Regions from separate parts of the Promicromonospora alba genome, predicted to be linked through region 2. Evidence: riboswitches for the same ligand, from Rfam matches in the RefSeq annotation. Region 2 holds a riboswitch; the other holds the start of a gene.
The links. Region 2 has a riboswitch for FMN ahead of ribD (bifunctional diaminohydroxyphosphoribosylaminopyrimidine deaminase/5-amino-6-(5-phosphoribosylamino)uracil reductase RibD). Riboswitches for the same ligand answer to the same signal wherever they lie in the genome.

Region 1: linked by a shared signal. The riboswitch ahead of pnuC (nicotinamide riboside transporter PnuC) and the one ahead of ribD (bifunctional diaminohydroxyphosphoribosylaminopyrimidine deaminase/5-amino-6-(5-phosphoribosylamino)uracil reductase RibD) in region 2 are both predicted to bind FMN.

What each region holds. Positions count from the first base shown of each region.
Region 1 covers NZ_JBHSFI010000008.1:95,026-99,206, reverse strand. Annotated here, with positions in the region: gene ACFO6V_RS22995 (LLM class F420-dependent oxidoreductase) at 1-508, opposite strand, end outside; gene ACFO6V_RS22990 (DsbA family protein) at 561-1,178, opposite strand; gene ACFO6V_RS22985 (hypothetical protein) at 1,201-1,395, shown strand; gene ACFO6V_RS22980 (TetR/AcrR family transcriptional regulator) at 1,466-2,215, shown strand; FMN riboswitch at 2,321-2,458, shown strand; gene pnuC (nicotinamide riboside transporter PnuC) at 2,572-3,258, shown strand; gene ACFO6V_RS22970 (Gfo/Idh/MocA family protein) at 3,278-4,181, shown strand, end outside.
Region 2 covers NZ_JBHSFI010000001.1:204,715-208,895, forward strand. Annotated here, with positions in the region: gene ACFO6V_RS01005 (riboflavin synthase) at 1-540, opposite strand, end outside; gene ribD (bifunctional diaminohydroxyphosphoribosylaminopyrimidine deaminase/5-amino-6-(5-phosphoribosylamino)uracil reductase RibD) at 540-1,616, opposite strand; FMN riboswitch at 1,855-1,989, opposite strand; gene ACFO6V_RS01015 (DUF2306 domain-containing protein) at 2,048-2,701, opposite strand; gene ACFO6V_RS01020 (response regulator) at 2,804-3,520, opposite strand; gene ACFO6V_RS01025 (sensor histidine kinase) at 3,517-4,181, opposite strand, start outside.

The sequences.
Region 1 (4,181 bases), on a different contig from region 2:
ACTGCTGGGGCTTCGGCAGGGCCGGTGAGTCGACGATCTCGTAGTGCTCACCGGAGAACGAGAACTTCTCCCCCACCGGGGTGCCCCACAGGCCCGTGATGACGGCGAGCTGCTCCTCGAGGATGCCGAACCGCTTGTCGGGGAACGGGATGCCGTACGCGCGGTGCTCGGCGCCGAACCAGCCGGTGCCGAGGCCGAGCTCCACGCGGCCGCCGGACATCTGGTCCACCTGTGCGACCTGGATGGCGAGGACGCCGGGGTGGCGGAACGTCGCCGAGGACACCAGCGTGCCGAGCCGCACGGTGGACGTGTCGCGGGCGAGGCCCGCGAGCGTGATCCAGGAGTCGGTGGGGCCGGGCAGGCCGTCGCCGTCGCCCATGGCGAGGTAGTGGTCGGACCGGAAGAACGCGCTGAACCCCAGGCGCTCGGTCGCCTGGGCGACAGCGAGCTGGTCGTCGTACGTCGCGCCCTGCTGGGGCTCGGTGAAGATACGCAGGTCAAGAGTCATGACCTCAACCTTGCCACGCTCTACCGACGTCGGCTGCGGGCGACCAACGCGCTCAGTCGAAGGCGGGGTCCGTCGCGCGGGAGCGCTTGATCTCGTAGAAGTACGGGTACCGCGCGAGCGTCACGGAGGCGTCGAACAGGGCTGTCGCCTCCTCGCCGCGCGGGATGCGCGTGAGCACCGGGCCGAAGAACGCGACGCCGTCGACGTGGATGGTGGGCGTGCCGACGTCGTCGCCGACGGGCTTCATGCCGGACTCGTGGGAGGCCGCGAGCGCCGCGTCGTAGTCGGAGGACGTCGCCGCCGCCGCGAGGTCGGCGGGCAGGCCGGCCTCGGCGAGCGCCTTGACCGCCACCGCGTCGAAGTCCTTGTTCTGCTGGTTGTGGATCCGGGTGCCCGCCGCGGTGTAGAACGCGGAGAACGCCTCAGGGCCGTGGTCGGCCTGGACCGCCGCGGCGATGCGGCCGATGCCGCGTGACCGCTCGATGCGCGCCCGGTACCCGTCGTCGATGTCCCGGTCCTTGTTCAGCAGGTAGAGGCTCATCAGCTTGAAGGTCAGGTCGACGTCGCGGAGCTGCGAGACCTCGAGGGCCCAGCGCGACGTGATCCAGGCGAAGGGGCACATGGGGTCGACGTAGACGTCGACGACGGGCTTGGCAGCGTTCTCGGTCACGCCCGCAGACTACGCTCACTGCGTGACCGGGATCCGTTGGGCGAGTCTCGCCACCGTCGTCGGCGGTGGGGTGATCTTTCTGGTGTGCCTTGTCGGAGTTGTACTGGGTCATCCGTGGTCGGCGGTACCCGGTGGCCTCGGCCTCCTGATGGCCGTGCGCGAGGTGCGCTACCTGCACAGACTGCGGTCCGGCAAGATCTCGAGCCCGGAAAACTAGGGCCTTGACCGCCACGTATCGCTCAAGGATTTTTCCCGCAGCCCGAGGGGTACGCGGTAGCCTGCCTGGCATGACCGCCGTCCGTACCCACACGCATGCGCAGGCAGTAGACGTCGCGGTGGACCTGTTCACCCGGCAGGGGTACGAGGGGACCACCGTCGAGGAGATCGCCGACGCCGCAAAGGTCAGCCGGGCCACGTTCTTCCGCCGGTACCGCTCGAAGGAGGACGTGGTCTTCGCCGACCACGAGCTCCTGCTCGAGGAGGTGGTGGTGATGCTCGCCGCCACCCGCCCCGACGCCCGCACCAGCGAGGAGTCCGGGCACGACCTCGGCCGTGCCTGGGACCCGGAGATCGACCCGTACCTCGAGGTGTGCCGCGCGGCACGCATGGTGTTCGACCACCATGTGGGCCAGCGCGAGACGTCGCTCGCCCGGTACGCCCTGCTGCAGCAGGTCCCGGCCCTGCGCGACCGTGAGCTCATCACCACGCACCGCTACGAGCGGGCGTTCACGCACTACCTGCGCGACACGCTGCCGCCGGAGCGGTCGACGTCCACGGCGTCGATCGCGTTCGCGGCGTCCGTCGTCGCCGTGCACAACGCGATACTGCGGCGCTGGCTGCGCACGCCGTCGCTCGAGCTGCGGCCCGAGCTCGAGGAGGCGTTCGCCGATCTGCGGCGGGCCGCCGTCCTCGGCGCCGGCGGCAACGCTCCGGTGGGCGGCGGGGCGCCGTCGGGCCGCCGTGTGGTCGTGACCGTCGTCTCGGGCGGGGCTGGGCCCGACGAGGTGGCTCGCGCGGTCCGGGAAGCGCTCGCGTAGCGAGCTCACCCGGCGTCCGCGGCAGAGACCCTTCCGGCCGGGAATGACGCCGTGGCATCCTGTGTTCCGCAAGCAGCAGTGCAGTAGTTCAAGTGCAGCAGATGCACACGTGCTCCGGGGTCGGTGAAATTCCGAGCCGGCGGTGACAGTCCGCGACCCGGGTCGCTCCTTCGGGAGGGGCTCGGTTGACCTGGTGAAACTCCAGGACCGACGGTTAAAGTCCGGATGGGAGGAAGCACGTGCGGCGCGCGCCGTCACCCTTCGGGGTGCCCTCTCGCGTCGTCGTCGGTGTCCTTGTGGCGCGCCGACCCTCACCCCGGAGTCCCCGTGTGCGGACCTTCGGAGAGGGAAGAGACATGGACTGGTTCCGCGCCGCCTATGACGCGACGTTCCTGGTTGCCGACCAGCAGATCTACTGGCGCGAGGTCATCGGCAACCTGTTCGGGCTGGCGTCGGCGCTCGGCGGCCTGCGCCGCAAGGTCTGGGCCTGGCCCGTCGGCATCGTGGGCAACATCCTGCTCTTCACGGTGTTCATGGGCTCGTGGTTCGGCGACGCGACCCGAGCGGACATGCTGGGCCAGGCCGGCCGCCAGATCATGTTCATCGCCGTCTCGATCTACGGCTGGTACCGCTGGCGCCAGACCCAGCGGATGGGCGGCGTCGGCACGGTCGCCGTGCACCCGCGCTGGGCCTCCTGGCAGGCCCGCGTGGGCCTGGTGACGGGCATGTTCGCCGGCACGCTGCTCCTCACCCCGCTCTTCCGGGCCCTCGGCTCGTACGAGCCGGTCTGGGCGGACGCCTGGATCTTCATGGGCTCCGTGCTCGCGACCTACGGCATGGCCAAGGGCTGGGTCGAGTTCTGGCTGATCTGGGTGGCCGTCGACCTGGTCGGCGTCCCGCTGTTGTTCTCGGCCGGGTACTGGGCGACCGCGCTGATGTACGTGATCTACGGCCTGTTCACGCTGTTCGGGTTCTTCGCGTGGTGGCGGATCAGCCGCCGTGAGACCGCGGAGCCGGACGAGGCGGCGGTCGCCGGCGCGTGAGGGCGTAGCGTCGGGCTCCGTGACCTCACGGGACCGCACGGCCAGGATCGGGATCGTCGGCTCGGGCTTCCGTGCCCGGACCATGCTGCGGGTGCTGCATGCGCTGCCCGACCGCTTCGAGGTGGTCGGCGTGGCCACCCGCAACGCGGCGGACCGCGCGGAGCTGGCGGCCCGCGGCCTTCGCGCCGCGGGCCTGCCCGGGCTCCCGGCACCCGCCTACGCCTCGGTGTCCGAGCTGCTCGCCGGCGGCCGGCCCGACGTCGTCCTCCTGACCCTGCCCGCCGGCGCGGCCCAGCCGGTGATCCGCGACCTCGCCGAAGCGGGCGTCCCCGTCCTGACGGAGACACCCGCTGCGGGCACCGTCGAGGAGCTGACGGCCCTGCAGCGGCTCGTGGACGACGGCGCCTGCGTGCACGTCGCCGAGCAGTACCACCTGGAACCGCTGGTCGGGGCGCAGCTCGCGGTCGCCGGCTCGGGACTGCTGGGCGCCGTGACGGACGCGCACGTCGCCGTGGCACACGACTACCACGGCCTCAGCGTGCTGCGCCGGGCCCTTGGCATCACCTTCGAGGACGCGGTGATCACGGCCCGGCGCGATGCGCGCCGCGTGCTGCCGAGCCCCAGCCGCGCGGGCGACCCCGAGGACCTGGACCTCGTCGACACGGTGCACGCGACCGCGTGGCTGGACTTCGGCGGCCGCCTCGGCACCTACGAGTTCGACGACGTCCAGTACCGCTCCTGGGTCCGCTCCCCCGCGCTGTCGGTGCGTGGTGAGCGCGGCGAGCTGCGCGACGACGTCGTGCGCCGCGTCGGCGCCGACGGGCTCCCCCGGCGTTCCACGCTGGAGCGGGTGGCCGCGGGCGGGGCCGGCAGCCACGAGGGCCTGTTCCTGCGCGGCTACACGCTCGACGGCGGCTGGCTGT
Region 2 (4,181 bases):
GTCGCCCGGGACCAGTCTGCCGAGCGTCGTCGCGGCGAGCGTGGTCGGGATGAGCGAGACCCCGAAGCCGTCGTCGGACACCCACGTGACGGTCAGCGAGACTCCCGCCAGCGCGATGGAGCCCTTCTCCGCGATGTACCGGGTAAGGGCTGCGGGCGCGGAGAACTCCAGGTCGTCCCAGCGCGGGCCGGGCGTGCGGCGCACCAGCGTCGCCATGCCGTCGACGTGTCCCTGCACCACGTGCCCGCCCAGTCTGCCGTTCGCAGGCAGTGCGCGCTCCAGGTTCACCACGGAACCGGGGACGAGGCCCCCGAGCGAGCTGCGGCGCAGCGACTCGGGCATGATCTCCGCGACGAACGAGCCGTCCGCCACGGAGACGACGGTGAGGCACACGCCGTCGACGGCGATCGAGTCACCGGGCCGGGCGTCGGACGCGGCGAGCGGGCCCGCGACGGTCACGACGGCGTCCGCACCGTCGTCACCGTCGGGACGGTCGAGCGCGACGACGGAGCCGAGCTCCTCGATGATTCCGGTGAACATCAGATCTCCTCCTTGGGGTGCCGGCTGGGCCGGCCGGGCTGGACTGGCTGGACCGACTCGGTGGCCTCGGTGGGCCGAGCGTGCTGGGCGCGGCGCGCTACCAGGAGCACGTCGTCGCCGAGCCGGGTCACGTCGTGGGTGGTGAAGCGTGCGGCGTCGCCGATCGTGGTGACGCCCAGGTCACCGACTGCGGTCGCGCCCGCGCCGAGCAGCACGGGCGCCACGTACGCGTGGAGCTCGTCCACGGCGTCGGCGGCGAGCAGAGCGGTAGCGAGGGTGGGGCCGCCCTCCACGAGCAGGTGGCGCACCTCGCGCTCCGCGAGCTGGCTGAGCACCGCTCCGAGGTCGTGCTCGGGGAGGTGCAGCAGGGCGCCGCCCGGCCCGCGCAGGCGAGCGCCGTCGGGCACCGCGCGGCGGCCGACGACCACCCGGAGCGGCTGGTGCTCGAAGAGGCCGCCGTCGATCGTCCGTGCGGTGAGCGACGGGTCGTCGGTCAGGGCGGTCCCCGTGCCGACGCCGATCGCGTCGACCTGCGCGCGGATCGTGTGGGCGTGGGCCCGTGCCTGCGGGCCGGTGATCCAGCGGCTCGTCCCGTCCGTGGCGGCGACCCGTCCGTCGAGGCTGGTCGCGAGCTTGAGGGTCACGTAGGGGCGTCCGGTCCGGACGGCGTGCAGCCACTGGCGCAGCAGCTCCTCCCCCTCGTCGGCGAGGAGGCCGGTCGTCACCTCGATCCCCGCGGCGCGCAGCTTGGCCGCGCCACCGGTCGCCACCGGGTTCGGGTCGGCGACCGCGACGTGCACCGCGGCGACGCCCGCGTCGATCAGGGCGTCGGCGCAGGGGCCGGTACGGCCGTGGTGGGCGCAGGGCTCGAGCGTCACGACCGCTGTCGTGCCCCGCGGGTCGACGCCACGCGAACGGGCGGCGGCCAGCGCCGCCGCCTCCGCGTGCGGCGTGCCCGCACCGCGGTGGAAGCCCTCGGCGACCGGCTGACCGGCCGGATCGAGGAGCACGCAGCCGACGCGCGGGTTCGGGCCGTATGCAGGGCCCTGCGCGGCCAGCGCGAGAGCGCGGCGCATGGCGGTCCGGAGCGTCGTGGTCTCGAACGTCGTAGCCTCGAACGTCGTGGCCGCGGGAGAGCGCGCTCCGGCGGGTCCTGCCGCATATGCCGCGGCGCGTCCCTGCGGTGGCTGGGTCATGCTGTCCTCCCCGAGCTTCGGTGCTCCGGGGTGGACGACGGGAGCGCGGACGAGGCCGGCCGGCCCTGCCCGCGCGCACGACGTCACGACGACGCACGCCCCGAGGGACGGCGACGCCGCACGTGCTTCCTCCCATCCGGACTTTCACCGTCGGTCCTGGAGTTTCACCAGATCAACCGGTCCTCCTCGCGGAGGACGCGGGTCGCGGACTTTAACCGCCGGCTCGGAATTACACCGACCCCGGAGCACGTGTGTGCGTACTGCTGCCTGCCAGCATGCCACAAACCTCGCGGACGTCGGCATGGCTTGCGTCACACCCTGGCCGGGATCCGCCGACGACGGATCACCCACTCGGCCACCGCCGCGTTGATGACCCACGCAGCGGTCATGAGCACAGTGTTGACGACCGGACCCGGCATACCCGCCACCGCGATGTACGGACCGATCAGCAGCGCCTGCGTCCCCGCGCCCATGGCCAGCGCGTAGGCCCGCATCATCCATGCCGGGTGCGCTACGAAGTCGTGCCGCAGCGCCGCGCGCACGCCCAGGACCAGCGACACCACCATCACGACGCCGACCACGTAGCGGACCCCGTTGACGACCACGGTGTCCTTGGTGGGCAGGTCGTAGAACGCGGTCATCCAGAGCCCCGTCAGCGCGGCACCGAGCCCGGCGGGGAACAGGACGCGGCCCGCCAGCCGGTGCCAGCTGCGGCGCCGCAGGCTCGGGACGAACTGGAACGCGCCCAGCATGCTGTAGACGGTCACACAGACGATGTGCACCAGAACCGGGATCGGCTGGGTCACGAACCGCGCGTTGTCAGTGGTGAGCGCCGGGTCTGAGGCCAGCTCGGAGACGCGTGCGGCACCGCCGAGCGCGGGAACGAGCGCGAGCAGGAGAAGGCCTGCGGGAACGAGCCATTGGCGGCGGCTGGTGGGCTTGGTCCGCACCTGGGATGTGGTCATGGTGCGAGCCTGCTCCGCCCGACCCACGCAGGTCATGGGCCCGCGGACCGGTCTCGTCCTGGCCGAAAGTACGAGTCGCCGAGAGTACGGGTGCAGCCCGCGTCAGTGCTCGCGCGTGGGGCGCGCGGGACGGAGCCGCCCCGTGTCGTACGCCCAGAGCGCCACCTCCACGCGGTTGCGCGCCCCTAGCTTGGTCATCAGGTTCGCGACGTGGGACTTCACGGTGCTCAGCGTGACGAACAGCTCGCGCGCTATCTCGGTGTTCGTCCGGCCGCCGGCCACCGCCAGCAGGACCTCCTCCTCACGCGCCGTGAGCGGGTCCAGCGGCTGGGCGGGCAGGTCGCGCGGGCCGGCGTCGGCGAAGGCGCGCAGGAGGCGCGTGGTGACGCTCGGGGCGATCAGGGCGTCACCCGACGCGGCGGCCTCGATCGCCTGGGCCAGGAGCGCCGGTCCGGCGTCCTTGAGCAGGAAACCGCGAGCCCCGGCGCGCAGGGCTGCGTACACGTACTCGTCCAGGTCGAACGTGGTGATCACGACGACCGCCAGCGGGTCCGCGACAGCGGGGCCGGCGAGCAGTCTGGTCGCCTCGATACCGTCGACGTCCGGCATCCGGATGTCGAGCAGGGCGACGTCCGGACGCAACCGCTGTGCGAGCTCGACGGCGGTCCGGCCGTCGGCGGCCTGCCCGACGACCTCGATGCCCTCCTGGGCGTTCAGGATCATGGTGAGGCCAGTACGGACGATCTCCTGGTCGTCGGCCACGAGGACCCTGATGTTGCCGGTAGTTGTGCGCCCGGCAGTTGTGCGCCCGGCAGTCATGCGGCGCCCGAGAGCGGGAGGATCGCCTCGACGGTCCAGCCGGCCGCGCCGGGCCCGGCGTCGAGCGTGCCGCCCAGCAGCGCCGCGCGCTCGCGCATCCCGGCCAGCCCGTAGCCGCCGTGCCCGTACCCGCCATGGCTCGGAGAGACCGCCGCACCGCCGTCGTCGGACACCCGGAGCCGGACGGACGTCTCATCGACGGTGACGCGGACCGCGATCCGGGTGGCGCCCCGGGCATGACGGCGCGCGTTCGTGACCGACTCCTGCGCGATGCGCTGTACCGCACCGCCCACGGCCGCCGAGACCAGGGCGGGGTCGCCCTCCAGGTTGACCTCGACGCGCGGCACGGTGGGGTCGGCGAGGCGTTCGACGTCGGCCAGCGTGGGCCCGGGAGCGAGCTCGTCCGCCCCGTCGCCGCCGTCCTCTCCAGGGACGAGCTCGTCCGACCGCAGGACGCGGACCAGCGTGCGCATCTCGGCCAGCGCACGGGAGGCCTGCTCCTCGATCACCTGCAAAGCCTCGGCAGCCGCGCCGGGATCGGTCTGCGACACCGCGAGTCCGGCCTGTGCCCGCACCGCGACGGCCGAGATGTGGTGCCCGACGACGTCGTGCAGGTCCCGGGCCAGTCGCTCCCGCTCGAGCAGAACCACCTGCTCGCGTT